2 regions of the Streptomyces cinereoruber genome follow, and region 1 is predicted to be linked to the other one. Evidence: riboswitches for the same ligand, from Rfam matches in the RefSeq annotation. Region 1 holds a riboswitch; the other holds the start of a gene.
What was found. Region 1 has a riboswitch for glycine ahead of gcvP (aminomethyl-transferring glycine dehydrogenase). Riboswitches for the same ligand answer to the same signal wherever they lie in the genome.
Positions count from the first base shown of each region.

Region 2: it holds a riboswitch for glycine, as region 1 does, so the genes downstream of both, gcvT (glycine cleavage system aminomethyltransferase GcvT) here and gcvP (aminomethyl-transferring glycine dehydrogenase) in region 1, are expected to answer to the same signal.

Region 1 covers NZ_CP023693.1:1,355,823-1,362,909, reverse strand. The annotation lists gene CP977_RS05890 (DNA polymerase IV) at 1-607, shown strand, start outside; gene CP977_RS05885 (PRC-barrel domain-containing protein) at 756-1,130, opposite strand; glycine riboswitch at 1,243-1,342, shown strand; gene gcvP (aminomethyl-transferring glycine dehydrogenase) at 1,521-4,406, shown strand; gene CP977_RS05875 (DUF5999 family protein) at 4,505-4,711, opposite strand; gene CP977_RS05870 (hypothetical protein) at 5,044-5,658, opposite strand; gene CP977_RS05865 (glutamate-cysteine ligase family protein) at 6,139-7,087, shown strand, end outside.
Region 2 covers NZ_CP023693.1:5,320,356-5,327,442, forward strand. The annotation lists gene CP977_RS24125 (L-serine ammonia-lyase) at 1-335, opposite strand, end outside; gene CP977_RS24130 (serine hydroxymethyltransferase) at 512-1,780, opposite strand; gene gcvH (glycine cleavage system protein GcvH) at 1,813-2,193, opposite strand; gene gcvT (glycine cleavage system aminomethyltransferase GcvT) at 2,271-3,395, opposite strand; glycine riboswitch at 3,564-3,678, opposite strand; gene CP977_RS24145 (AAA family ATPase) at 3,831-4,493, shown strand; gene CP977_RS24150 (enhanced serine sensitivity protein SseB) at 4,625-5,365, shown strand; gene CP977_RS24155 (enhanced serine sensitivity protein SseB C-terminal domain-containing protein) at 5,498-6,268, shown strand; gene CP977_RS24160 (ABC transporter substrate-binding protein) at 6,499-7,087, shown strand, end outside.

The DNA of each region.
Region 1 (7,087 bases):
GGGGCACTCGGGGCGGACGATCGTCCTGAAGGTGCGGAGGTTCGACTTCTCGACGCTGACCCGGTCCGAGACGCTGCGGGGGCCGACGGACGCGCTCGGGGTCGTACGGGAGGCTGCGGGGCGGCTCCTCGACTCCGTGGACACCACGGGGGGCGTGCGGCTGCTCGGGGTGGGGGTGAGCGGGCTCGCGGACTACACGCAGGAGGACCTGTTCGCCCAGGCGGAGCTGGTGGGGGAGCGGGGCGCGGAGGGTGCGGCTCCGGTGGCGCCCGAGGTCGCGGTGGCCGAGCCGACCGGGCCCGTCGCGGCCGCCGAGCGGTACTGGGCGCCCGGGCACGACGTGCGGCACGCGGTGTACGGGGCCGGGTGGGTGCAGGGGAGCGGGCTCGGGCGGGTCACGGTGCGGTTCGAGGAACCGGGGTCGGCGCCGGGGCGGGTGCGGACGTTCGCCGTGGACGATCCGGAGCTGGAGGCGGGGGAGGCGTTGCCGCTGGTGCGGGACCCTGTGCCGGGGGCGGTGCCGGTGCCCGCGCCGTCGACGGCTGCGGGCCGTGGGGGTGCGCCCGGCCTTGCGGCCGGGCCGGGTTCCCACCCGCGCCGCCCGTGACGGTGGGTGGGCAGAGGTGCGGGTTCTCCCGTGGGTGGTGCCGCGCCGTCGGCGGCTGCGGGCCCCGGGGCGTTTTCGGCCGGGCCGGGGGCCGACCGTCGCCCGTCGTGGCCGGCGGGCTTTCCGGTGTGCGGGGATCGGCTTCGGGTCAGCCGCCCTCCTGGCCCGCCAGGCGGCCGAAGTCCTTGTCCGGGGTGTCCGTGGGGGGCGGGGGGAGGGCGAGCCTGTAGTGGCGGTAGAGCTGGAGTTCCTGCTCCGGGGAGAGGTGGCGGCCCACGCCGAAGTCCGGGGCGTCCTTGATGAGGGCGCGTTCGAACGGGACGTGGAGGCCGTCGTCGAGCAGGTCGCTCGGCTCCAGGGGGACGAACGCGTCCCTGCTGAACAGGCCCGTGCGGACCGCGGCCCACTCCGGGACGCCCGTCGCGTCGTCCAGGTACACCTCGTCGACGGTGCCGATCTTGTGTCCGTTCCGGTCGTACGCCTTGCGGCCGATCAGGCTGCGCGGATCGATGTCGGTCTGCACGGTCCCTCCAACTGGTCGCAACTCCTCTACCCCCTACCAAAGGGCACATCCGGGATGTCGGCCACTTGAGCGAAAGGAGCCTCAACCGCGCTGGTAGGCTGGGTGTGGCTGTCGACCCCGTGCGGGAGAGTCCCCCGGAGAAACCTTCCGGTGGGCGCCGAAGGAGCAAATCCTCCCCGGAATCTCTCAGGCCCCCGTACCGCACGGACGAGGTCACTCTGGAAAGCAGAGCGGATGTCCGACGGCATGCGCTCTCACCGACGGTGAAAGCCGGCCTGCCGCGAGGCGCGCCGGTGAAGCTCTCAGGTTGAGATGACAGAGGGGGAGGCCGTCCGGGCACCCGCGCCGTGGTGCCCCTCGCAGGTCGTGACGACCAGGAGGCCTCCGTACATGACCGCCAACCGCACTCCGCTCTCCGAGCTCGAGCAGGGCATCCCCTTCGAGCAGCGGCACATCGGGCCCGACGCCGAGGCCCGGGCCAAGATGCTCGCCCAGGTCGGTTACGGCTCGCTCGACGAGCTCACGGCCGCCGCGGTGCCGGACGTGATCAAGAACGCCGAGGCGCTGGGCCTGCCGGCCGCGCGCACCGAGGCCGAGGTGCTCGCCGAGCTGCGCGCGCTCGCCGACCGCAACCAGGTCCTCGCCCCGATGATCGGCCTCGGCTACTACGGCACCTTCACCCCGCCGGTGATCCTCCGGAACGTGATGGAGAACCCCGCCTGGTACACGGCGTACACGCCGTACCAGCCGGAGATCTCCCAGGGGCGTCTGGAGGCCCTGCTGAACTTCCAGACGATGGTCGCCGACCTGACCGGCCTGCCCACCTCCGGCGCCTCCCTGCTCGACGAGGGCACCGCCGCCGCCGAGGCCATGGCGCTGTCCCGCCGCGTCGGCAAGGTCAAGAAGGGCGTCTTCCTGATCGACGCCGACGCCCTGCCGCAGACGATCGCCGTCATCGAGACCCGCGCCGAGCCGACCGGCATCGAGGTCGTCGTCGCCGACCTGAGCGAGGGCATCCCCGCCGAGGTCGCCGAGCGCGGCGTCTTCGGCGTGCTGATCCAGTACCCCGGCGCCTCCGGCGCGGTCCGCGACATCAAGCCGCTGATCGACGCGGCCCACGAGCTGGGCGCGATCGTCACCGTCGCCGCCGACCTGCTCGCGCTCACCCTGCTCACCTCGCCCGGCGAGCTCGGCGCCGACATCGCCGTCGGCACCACCCAGCGCTTCGGCGTCCCGATGGGCTTCGGCGGCCCGCACGCCGGCTACATGGCCGTCCAGGACAAGCACGCCCGCTCCCTGCCCGGCCGCCTCGTGGGCGTCTCCGTCGACGCCGACGGGAACCGCGCCTACCGCCTGGCCCTCCAGACCCGCGAGCAGCACATCCGCCGCGAGAAGGCCACCAGCAACATCTGTACCGCCCAGGTGCTGCTCGCCGTCATGGCCGGCATGTACGCCGTCTACCACGGCCCCGACGGCCTCAAGGGCATCGCGCTCCGCACCCACCGGTACGCCGCGATCCTCGCCGCCGGTCTGCGCGCCGGGGGTGTCGAGCTGACCGGGGACGTCTTCTTCGACACCCTCACCGCCCGCGTGCCCGGCAGGGCCGACGAGGTCGTGGCCGCCGCCCGCGAGGCCGGCGTCAACCTGTACCGCGTCGACGCCGACCGCGTGTCGGTCTCCTGCGACGAGACCACCACGCGAGAGCAGCTCGCCGCCGTGTGGGGCGCCTTCGGCGTCACCGCCGACGTCGAGGCCCTGGACGCCGCCACCGAGGACGCGCTGCCCGCCGGTCTGCTGCGCTCCGACGCGTACCTGACCCACCCGGTCTTCCACGCGCACCGCTCCGAGACCTCGATGCTGCGCTACCTGCGCCGTCTCGCGGACCGCGACTACGCGCTGGACCGCGGCATGATCCCGCTCGGCTCCTGCACGATGAAGCTGAACGCGACCACCGAGATGGAGCCGGTGACCTGGCCCGAGTTCGGCCAGATCCACCCCTTCGCCCCGGTCGAGCAGGCCCAGGGCTACGTCACGCTCATCACCGAGCTGGAGGAGCGCCTCGCCGAGGTCACCGGCTACGACAAGGTGTCGATCCAGCCCAACGCCGGTTCGCAGGGCGAGCTGGCCGGCCTCCTCGCCGTCCGCGCGTACCACCGGGCCAACGGCGACGAGCAGCGCACCGTCTGCCTCATCCCGTCCTCCGCGCACGGCACCAACGCCGCCTCCGCGGTGATGGCCGGCATGAAGGTCGTCGTGGTGAAGACCGCCGACGACGGCGAGGTCGACGTCGAGGACCTGCGGGCCAAGATCGCCCAGTACCGCGACGAGCTGTCCGTCCTGATGATCACCTACCCGTCCACGCACGGCGTGTTCGAGGAGCACGTCGCGGACATCTGCGCCGAGGTCCACGAGGCCGGCGGCCAGGTGTACGTCGACGGCGCCAACCTCAACGCCCTGGTCGGCCTGGCCAAGCCCGGCCACTTCGGCGGCGACGTCTCGCACCTGAACCTGCACAAGACCTTCTGCATCCCGCACGGCGGCGGCGGCCCCGGCGTCGGCCCGGTCGGCGTCCGCGCCCACCTCGCCCCGTACCTGCCGAACCACCCGCTCCAGCCCACCGCGGGCCCGGAGACCGGCGTCGGCCCGATCTCGGCCGCCCCGTGGGGCTCCGCCGGCATCCTGCCGATCTCCTGGTCGTACGTGCGCCTGATGGGCGGCGAGGGCCTCAAGCGCGCCACCCAGGTCGCGGTGCTCGCGGCGAACTACATCGCCAAGCGCCTGGAGCCGCACTTCCCGGTGCTCTACACCGGCCCGGCCGGTCTGGTCGCCCACGAGTGCATCGTGGACCTGCGCCCGCTGTCCAAGGCGACCGGCGTCACCGTCGACGACATCGCCAAGCGCCTGATCGACTACGGCTTCCACGCGCCGACGATGTCCTTCCCGGTGGCCGGCACGCTGATGATCGAGCCGACCGAGTCCGAGGACCTGACCGAGCTCGACCGCTTCTGCGACACGATGATCGCGATCCGGGCCGAGATCGAGAAGGTCGCCGCGGGCGAGTGGCCGGCGGACGACAACCCGCTGCACAACGCCCCGCACACCGCGGCCGCGCTCGGCGGCGAGTGGAACCACCCGTACACCCGTGACGAGGCGGTCTTCCCGGCCGGCGTCTCGGCCGCCGACAAGTACTGGCCGCCGGTGCGCCGCATCGACGGCGCCTTCGGCGACCGGAACCTGGTCTGCTCCTGCCCGCCGCTGGACGAGTACGACCAGTAGGGGCGCAGCCCTTCACGACGGGGTGCCGACGATCGAGGGCCGGCCCGGAGAGTTCTTCTCCGGGCCGGCCCTCGGGCTTCCTCCCTCGTACGGTTCGCTCAGGCGGCGGTCGTCACCCGGCCCGCCGCGAGCGGCCGGTGCGGGGCGATGATCTGCCCGTCCGGCAGGAGCTCACCGGTGTCCTCGAAGAGCAGGACGCCGTTGCACAGCAGGCTCCAGCCCTGCTCGGGGTGGTGTGCCGTCAGTCGGGCCGCCTCGCGGTCGGCGGAGTCGGCGGTGGGACAGGCGGGCTGGTGCTGGCACATGGGTGGGTTCTTTCGCTGCGTCGTGGTGGATGTCCTGCGGCTCTGCGCGTTCATGGCCGCCCCCGTCGGTCGGTTCGGTTCCGGTCCAAGTCTTGCCCCCGGGACGGACTTCCGCAGGCATTTCGCGGCAGCTCGTCCTCTCCTGGGAGGACGCGTCACCCGCAGGGGCGGTTCGGCTCAACCACCCCGTCCCTTCGGGTGGTTCGGGGTGGCCCGAGCGGGCTAGTCCGTACGGGAGGGGTGTTCGGGCGGGGCGTTCGGGCGGACGGTTCGGACAGCAGTGCGCCCCGTGACCCGGCCGGGCCACGGGGCGCGGACGCGCGTGAGGTGGATCAGGCGGGCGCCGCCGAGCCCAGGAGGGGCGGCGGCGCGAGGCGCGTGCTGAGGACGGGCAGGAGGTCGGCGACCGGGTACGGCCGGTGGGCCGCGATCCCCGGGGGCGCGGGGGCCAGGGGCACCATCAGGTCGGCGGCGCCCGGGGCGACGGTGGTGTCGTCGGCGTCCGGGGCGGTGGCGCCGTCCGGTTCCGGGACGGCGTGCAGCCAGAGGGTCAGCATGTAGAGCTCCGGCACGGAGAGCAGCCGGGGCCGGTAGGCGACCGGCAGGCCCTCGGCCTGGTGCAGGGCCCGTTCCGTGGCGGAGACGTACGGCCCCTCGAAGAAGTGCGAGAAGGACCAGCCGTCCGGGGTGAGCATGGTGTCCGCGGCGGCGATCGTCCGGTCCCCGTTCCGGATCAGGAAGCGCCAGCCGGCGAGCCGGGTGCGGGGAGGGTGTCCCGGGGCTCCGGTGACGCCCAACACGTGGACGGGCAAAGGGAGTTCGGGGCTCAGTGGTCCCTGCGCGGCCCGCAGGGCGGGGGTGCGCGCCTCACGGACGGCGGTCGGTGAGCCGAGCGCCGCGAGGACGCTGCGGAGGGCCGGCGCGGGGGCCGGGGAGGGTCGGAGCATGGTGGGTCGCCTCTCGCTCAGGAGACACGGTGACGCGTGGGCAGGTACGACGGCGCTGTCGGCGGCGGGGCCAGAGAGGGGCCATGGGGCCATGGCCGGGCGCCAACACTCTGCCTCGTCCGCGGAGTTTATACGACATGTGTTCACACAGTGTTTCCGCTAGACGTCGCCGATATTCCTGACAAGACCTCATCAGGCCGTCATCGAGAGGCGTCCGAGCGGAATCAGGAGGACGATACCCCTCTCACCTGCGCACACCGCGAGGAGCCGGTCGGCTGAATTGCGATCCCGAATCCCGGGACAATATGACATTGGTATATGTCTTTTGTCGTGTGCCCCTGGAATGTGCCGTTGGAGTGCTGCATCCAGCCTATCCTCCGACAGGCCCGCCCCGCAGGCGTTGTGGATCAAAGAGGTGGGCATCATGGTCCGTGACGCGCGGCCGCCCTGACGGCCGCCCACCCGGGGAAGGACGCTTCGATGGGCGAGAAGGTCGTGGCCGACGGGTTCGGCCCGTCCGACCGGCAGCAGTACCGGAGGAAACTCCAGCAATGCCTGGCGGGGCTCGCGAGGCTCCTGGCGGAGAAGAGGTTCGACCGCCCGCGCAATCTCATGGGCGTGGAGATCGAGCTCAATCTCGCCGGCGCGGACGGTCTGCCCCGCATGCTGAACGGACCGGTTCTCGAAAAGATCGCGAGCCCCGATTTCCAGACGGAACTCGGAATGTTCAACCTCGAAGTGAACATCGCCCCCCACCAGCTGGAGGGGCACGTATTCGACCGCCTCGCGGAGGAGATCGGAACCGGAATCGGGTACGCCGACCGCAAGGCGGCGGAGCTCGACGCGGGCGTCGTCATGATCGGCGTACTGCCCACCCTCGAACAGCACGACCTGGTCCCCGAGAACCTGTCGGACAACGACCGCTACGCCCTCCTCAACGACCAGATACTGGCCGCGCGGGGCGAGGACTTCATCCTCGACATCCACGGCGTCGAACGCCTCCAATGCACCTCGGAGTCGATCGTCCCCGAGGCCGCCTGCACCTCGGTCCAGCTCCACCTCCAGGTGACCCCGGCCCGGTTCGCCGCCGTCTGGAACGCGGCGCAGGCCGTCTCCGGGGTGCAGATCGCCCTCGGCGCCAACGCCCCCTTCGTCTTCGGTCACGAGCTGTGGCGGGAGTCCCGCCCGCCGCTCTTCCAGCAGGCCACCGACACCCGGCCGCCCGAGCTCCAGTCCCAGGGGGTGCGGCCGCGCACCTGGTTCGGGGAGCGCTGGATCGACTCGGCGTACGACCTCTTCGAGGAGAACCTGCGCTACTTCCCCGCCCTCCTCCCCCTCCAGGACGAGGAGGACCCGCTGCTCGTCCTCGACCGGGGCGGGGTCCCGCGCCTCCAGGAGCTCGTCCTGCACAACGGCACGGTCTACCGCT
Region 2 (7,087 bases), 4.0 Mb from region 1:
TCGGCGTCGAAGTCGAAGGGGATCTCGTGGGCGCCGAGCAGGTTGATCCGGCCGCTCGCCTTGATCCGCTCGAACTCCTCGTCCGCGTGCTCCACGTCGACCGTGCGGGGCGAGTTCCCCTCCAGGCCGAGCAGGACGGCCTTGGGGGTGCCGTGCCCGTGGCCGGTGGCGCCGAGGGAGCCGTACAGCTCCGCCCGCACCTTCGCCGTGTGGGCCAGCAGGCCCTCGTTCTTCAGGCGGCGGGCGAACATCCGGGCCGCGCGCATCGGGCCCACCGTGTGGGAGCTCGACGGACCGATGCCGATCGAGAACAGGTCGAAGACCGAGATGGCCACGGGAGGACTCCTTGTGGGGGCTGGACGTCGTTGTCTGCCGGGGTGGTGCAGAGAGCGCGTGGGGCGGGGGACATGGGTCGGGGCACCGCGCCCGTTGTTCCAGTGTGCGCGGTGCCCCGGATGTCCGTACGAACAAAAGCGTACGAAATTACTACGGTGTCACTACTACTGCGGTGTCACTTCAGGCCGGGGTACAGCGGGTGCTTGTCCGCGAGGGCGGTCACCCGGGCCTTGAGGGCCTCGGCCTTATCGGCGTCGAAGCCCGGCTTCAGGGTCTCGGCGATGACGTCCGCGACCTCGCGGAAGTCCTCGGCCCCGAAGCCGCGGGTCGCGAGCGCCGGCGTGCCGATGCGCAGGCCCGAGGTGACCATCGGGGGACGCGGGTCGTTCGGGACCGCGTTCCGGTTGACCGTGATGCCGACCTCGTGGAGGCGGTCCTCGGCCTGCTGGCCGTCCAGCTCCGAGTCGCGCAGGTCGACCAGGAGCAGGTGCACGTCCGTGCCGCCGGACAGGACCGAGACGCCGTGGGCCTTCACGTCGTCCCGGACCAGGCGCTCGGCGATGATCCGGGCGCCCTCCAGGGTGCGCTCCTGGCGCTCCTTGAACTCCTCCGAGGCCGCGACCTTGAAGGAGACGGCCTTGGCCGCGATCACGTGCTCCAGGGGGCCGCCCTGGAAGCCCGGGAAGACGGAGGAGTTCAGCTTCTTCGCGAACTCCTTCTTCGCCAGGATGATGCCGCCGCGCGGACCGCCGAGCGTCTTGTGCGTGGTGGAGGTCACCACGTCCGCGTGCTCGACCGGGTTCGGGTGCAGGCCGGCGGCGACCAGGCCCGCGAAGTGGGCCATGTCGACCCACAGGTAGGCGCCGACCTCGTCGGCGATCCGGCGGAACTCCGCGAAGTCCAGCTGGCGCGGGTACGCCGACCAGCCCGCGATGATCACCTTGGGGCGGTGCTCCTTGGCGAGGCTCTCGACCTCGGCCATGTCGACCAGACCGGCCCCGTCCACGTGGTACGCGACCACGTTGAACTGCTTGCCGGAGAAGTTCAGGCGCATGCCGTGGGTGAGGTGGCCGCCGTGCGCCAGGTCCAGGCCCAGGATCGTGTCGCCCGGCTGGGCGATCGCGAAGAGGGCGGCCTGGTTCGCGGAGGCGCCGGAGTGCGGCTGGACGTTGGCGTACTCGGCGCCGAACAGGTCCTTGATCCGGTCGATGGCGATCTGCTCGGCCACGTCGACGTGCTCGCAGCCGCCGTAGTAGCGGCGGCCCGGGTAGCCCTCGGCGTACTTGTTGGTGAGGACGGAGCCCTGCGCCTCCATGACGGCGACCGGAGCGAAGTTCTCCGAGGCGATCATCTCGAGGGTGGACTGCTGACGGCGGAGCTCGGCGTCGACGGCGGCGGCGACGTCGGGGTCCAGCTCGTGGAGGGGAGTGTTCAGAAGCGACATGAATCGATCCCTAAGGGGTCTCGGGCCCGGTCTCAGTTCCCGGCGGAGAACGCGGCGTACTCGTCGGCGGTGAGCAGGTCGTCCGGCTCACCCGCGACGCGCACCTTGAACAGCCAGCCACCCTCGAACGGAGCCGTGTTCACCAGGGACGGGTCGTCCACCACGTCCTGGTTGGCGGCGACGACCTCGCCCGACACGGGGGAGTACAGGTCGCTCACGGACTTCGTCGACTCCAGCTCGCCACAGGTCTCGCCCGCGGTGACGGTGTCGCCGACCTCGGGGAGCTGGGCGTAGACGACGTCACCGAGCGCGTTGGCCGCGAACTCCGTGATGCCGACGGTCGCGACGCCGTCCTCGGCGTCCGACAGCCACTCGTGCTCCTTGGTGTACCGCAGCTGCTGGGGGTTGCTCATGACCTGATTCTCCTGGATCGGGGGAGTGCTGATGAACGTCGGTCTTGCGGGGTGAGACGCGCGGTGGGACGACTTCGTCACTTCTGGCGCTTGTAGAACGGCAGCGCCACGACCTCGTACGGCTCGTGGGTGCCCCGGATGTCCACACCTACACCCCGGGTGCCGGGCTCCGCGTGCGCCGCGTCCACGTACGCCATCGCGATCGGCTTTCCGAGGGTCGGGGACGGGGCCCCGGAGGTGACCTCGCCGACGACCTCGCCGTCCTTGACGACGGAGAACCCGGCGCGCGGGACCCGGCGGCCCTCGGCGACCAGGCCGACCAGCCTGCGCGGCGGGGCGGTCTCGGCGCGCTCGGCGGCCTTCTCCAGGGCCTCGCGGCCGACGAAGCGGCCCTCGTTGGTCGTCTTCTCGAACTTCACGACCCGGCCGAGACCGGCGTCGAAGGGGGTGAGGGAGGTGGTCAGCTCGTGGCCGTACAGCGGCATGCCCGCCTCCAGGCGGAGCGTGTCGCGGCAGGACAGGCCGCAGGGGATCAGGCCGACGCCCTCGCCGGCCTCGGTCAGCGCCTTCCACACGCCCTCGGCGTGCTCCGGCTTCAGGAAGAGCTCGAAGCCGTCCTCACCGGTGTAGCCGGTGCGGGCGATCAGGGCGGGCACGCCCGCGACCGTGCCCGGCAGGCCGGCGTAGTACTTCAGGCCGTCCAGGTCGGCGTCGGTGACCGACTTCAGGATGCCGGGGGACTCCGGGCCCTGGACCGCGATCAGGGCGTACGCGTCGCGGTCGTCGCGGACCTCGGCGTCGAAGCCGGCGGCGCGCTCGGTGAGGGCGTCCAGGACGACCTGCGCGTTGGAGGCGTTGGCGACGACCATGTACTCCGTCTCGCCCAGGCGGTAGACGATCAGGTCGTCCAGGATGCCGCCGTCCTCGCGGCAGATCATCGTGTACCGGGCGCGGCCGGTGCCCACCGTGGAGATGTTGCCGACCAGGGCGAAGTCGAGGAGCTCTACGGCCTGCGGGCCGGTGACGGTGATCTCGCCCATGTGGGAGAGGTCGAAGAGGCCGGCCCGGGTGCGGACGGCGTTGTGCTCGTCGCGCTCGCTGCCGTACCGCAGCGGCATGTCCCAGCCCGCGAAGTCGGTCATGGTCGCGCCCAGGGAGCGATGCAGCGCATCGAGGGCGGTGAGGCGGGGGGCAGTGGTCATGGGGTGGCTCCCGGGTCCCAAGGGCGTTCGGTGACGAAGACATGACGGGCGAGGACGTCCTCCCCATCTGTCATGGAACCTGAGAGGTTCACCGGGGGCATCTCGTCACCGAGAGCCCGGCTTGCACCTTGGGTGGGGACACCGGGGTGTCCCGCTTTTCAGATCTGCCTCATCCACGCGGTACGGGGCCTGAGAGATTCAAGGGAGGGTCTTGCTCCTTCGGCGCCCGGACGCACCGGGTGGTCACCCACTCCGTGGTCCGGAACTCTCCCGCGCGGATTCGAACGGCCGGTATGCGGTTGTACAGGCGACCGTGGGCGCCTGGCGCGCACATCATTGCACGCGGTGTCGGCGCGGCAAATCGCTTGTGCCCCATTACCGTTTCTTTACACTTCTTGGGAAGGGTCTCCCGAGGCCCGTCAGGGGGAGAAGGTCATGACGATCCAGCACACCGGCGCGTACGCGGCGAGTCCCGGCATACCGTCCCCACGGGCCCGCGCCCGGACCCGGGGACGGGGCCGGATCCTGCGGGACCTGCGCGAGCGCGGAGGGCGGGGCCCCCGCGCCCTCGCCTTCGCGCCCGGAGACCTCGTGGTCGTCTCCGGGCTGCCCGGCAGCGGCAAGTCCACCCTGATGAAGCGGACCGCCGGGAGCCGGGGCGTCGACTCCCAGGACGCCCGGGAGCGCTGGGAGGCCCGGATGCCCCGCCTCCTGCCGTACGCGGTCTACCGCCCCCTGGTCCGGATCGCGCACTACGCCGGGCTGCGCCGCGCCCTGCGCTCCGGCGCGAGCGTGATCGTGCACGACTGCGGCACCCAGTCCTGGGTGCGCGGCTGGCTCGCCCGCGAGGCCCGCCGCCGGGGGCGCGAGCTGCACCTGCTCCTCCTCGACGTGACCCCGGACACCGCCAGGGCCGGGCAGCACTCCCGCGGCCGGGGCGTCTCGGCGTACGCCTTCGCCCGGCACCGGCGCGCGGTCGGCCGGCTGCTGCGGGCCGCCGAGACCGGCCGGCTGCCGCACGGCTGCGCCTCGGCGACCCTGCTCGACCGGGACGCCGCCGACACCCTCCGGACGATCACCTTCGGGGAGGCGGTCTGACGCGAGCACCCCTGTGCGGCCCCTCCGGGGCGCCCGTACGCCCCCCTTCCGGTCACGGCGGTGCCGGGGCGGCGTTAGGGTGCTGCCGGGCGGCCGGGTACGGCAGGCCGTGCGAGAAGGGGAACGGGACCGTGGACGTGACGTGGCCGGGCAACGAGTTGGAAGAGGTGCTCGCCGCCTCGCTCGGCAACCCCGAGGCGGGCGGCCGCCTCGTCGAGGTACTGGGCCGCAGCCCGGTCTGGATCCCCCTGCCCAACGGCGGCGGTCCCGACAGCACCGACCTGGACCTCGCCACCATGGAGATCGACGGCGCGGCCTACGTCCCCGTCTTCAGCTCCGAGCAGCAGTTCCGCGCCTGCGCCGGCGACCACATGTCCTTCGCCGTCGCCCCCGCCCGCGACTTCGCCCGCGGCCTGCCCCCGCAGCTCGGCATCGCCGTGAACCCCGGCGGGACCGTCGGCGTCCCGCTGCCCCCGCCCGCCGTCGCCGAACTCTGCCGCGTCGGCCGGACCCCGCTCGACGGCCCCGCGTCCGGCGGCCGCGTCCGGCTCTTCGAGCCCGACTGGCAGGACGACCCCGTCGACTTCCTCGCCGCCGCCTCCGCCGAGTTCGAGGCCACCGGCGTCGTCGCCAGCGCCCGCCGTGCCCTCGCCAGCGTCGAGGGCACCGAACCGGCCCTCTTCATCGGCGTCCAGCTCTCCCACTGGGAGGGCGCCGACCGCACCGCCCCCCTGGACGCCCTCGGCCGGGCCCTCGGCCGCGTCGAGGTCGCCTGGCCGGTCAACCTCATCCTGCTCGACATGGCGCAGGACCCGGTGGGCGACTGGATGCTGGAGCGGGTCCGCCCCTTCTACCAGCGCGCCGCCGTGTGAGCGGCACCCTGTTCAGGGCTTGCCGGGCGGGTCAGGCCCTAAGCTGAACTGATTCGACGGAACCGATGCGACGGCCGCCCCTGACCCGGCGGCCGCGCGGACGTGGTGGACGGAAGAGGGGCGGGACCCAGGGTGAGCGCGTCAGGCACCGCTGCGGCTGGACACGTCGAGCACATGCTGCGCCAGGTGGCACCCGGACGCTACGACGCGTACGAGCGGCTGCTGCACGCCCTCGCCGACGGCGAGCTCCGGATGCTGCTCTGGCAGGGCACGCCCGGCTCCCCCGACGCCCAGTACGGGAACATGGAGGTCGAGGGCTTCGGCTACGCGCCCTGCGTCACCTCCGACCAGGAGCTCGCCGCCTCCGGCTGGAACCGCGCCCACGAGCGCGTCACCGGCCGCGAGATCGCCCGCGCCCTCTACCCCGACCGCTGGGGCGTCTGGCTGAATCCGCACGCCCCGGGCGGCGGCGTCGGCATCCCCTGGGCCGACCTGCGCCGGATCGCCACCGGACTCGACCGGATGCCCGCGGGCCCGCTGCGCGTCACCGAGCCCGCCCTGGAGCTCCCGCAGTTCTACGCCCTGATCACCCAGAACGCGCACCGCACCCCGGCCGTCCGGGCGCTGCGCCGCGGCTGGGTGCAGCCCGCGCTCGGCTCCCCATACCTGGTCATCGGGCTCGACCTGTACGACACCTCCCCGGCCGCCGTCGACGCGGTCCGGGCGATGATGCGCCAGTCCATCGGCTCCGTCCCCGACGGGCTGCCCGTCTCGACGGTCGCCCTCTCCGACGCGTACGACCCGGTGGCGCTCTGGCTGAAGGCGAACGCCCGGCCCTTCTACGACCGCGAGGCGCACGCCGCCCCGCCTGCCCCGGGATACGGCTATCCGCCCCGAGGTTGACCGGAAGTCCCGGATGGGCGGTCTGTCCGGTCGTGACACCTCTCGTTAACTCACCCGCGCGTCAAGGGTGTTCGCCCAGGCCACGCACTTGTCCCGGAAGTGCCCGGTTTGGCGAGTGTCCGGGTCTCGACTAGGTATCACCGTTATCCGGACTGTTCTCCAGCTGGTTGCCCGTCGGTAGTGTTCGGCCGGTCAAGACCTCTCCACACGGCTGATCCTGGGGTGGCCCCATGCGAATATTCAATTCCCGTACCGTTCGGGCGATCACGGTGGTGGCTGCCGCCGCGCTCGTCGCGACGGGCTGCTCCAGTGAGCGCGGAAAGGACGGCGCGAAGGGCGGTGCGAAGGACACCTTCGTGTTCGCCGGCGCCGGCGACCCCGGTTCCCTGGACCCCGCCCTCGCGAGCGACGGCGAGACCTTCCGGGTGACCCGGCAGGCCTTCGAAGCACTCCTGGAGCACGAGTCGGGAGGCAGCAAGCTCGTCGGCGGCCTCGCCGAGACGTGGTCCGCCGACCCCGCCGGCAAGGTGTGGACGTTCAACCTGCGCAAGGGCGTGAAGTTCCACGACGGCGAGGCGTTCAACGCCGCCGCCGTCTGCGCGAACTACGACCACTGGTTCAACTGGAAGGGCACCTACCAGTCCAGCTCGGTCTCGTACTACTGGCAGTCCATCATGGGCGGCTTCGCGAAGAACGAGGACGCCGAGGCGCCGAAGCCCAACTACAAGTCCTGCACGGCCAAGGACGAGAACACCGCGGTCATCGAGGTCAACGAGCCCTCCGCGCAGCTCCCCGGCGGCTTCTCCCTCCAGGCCCTCG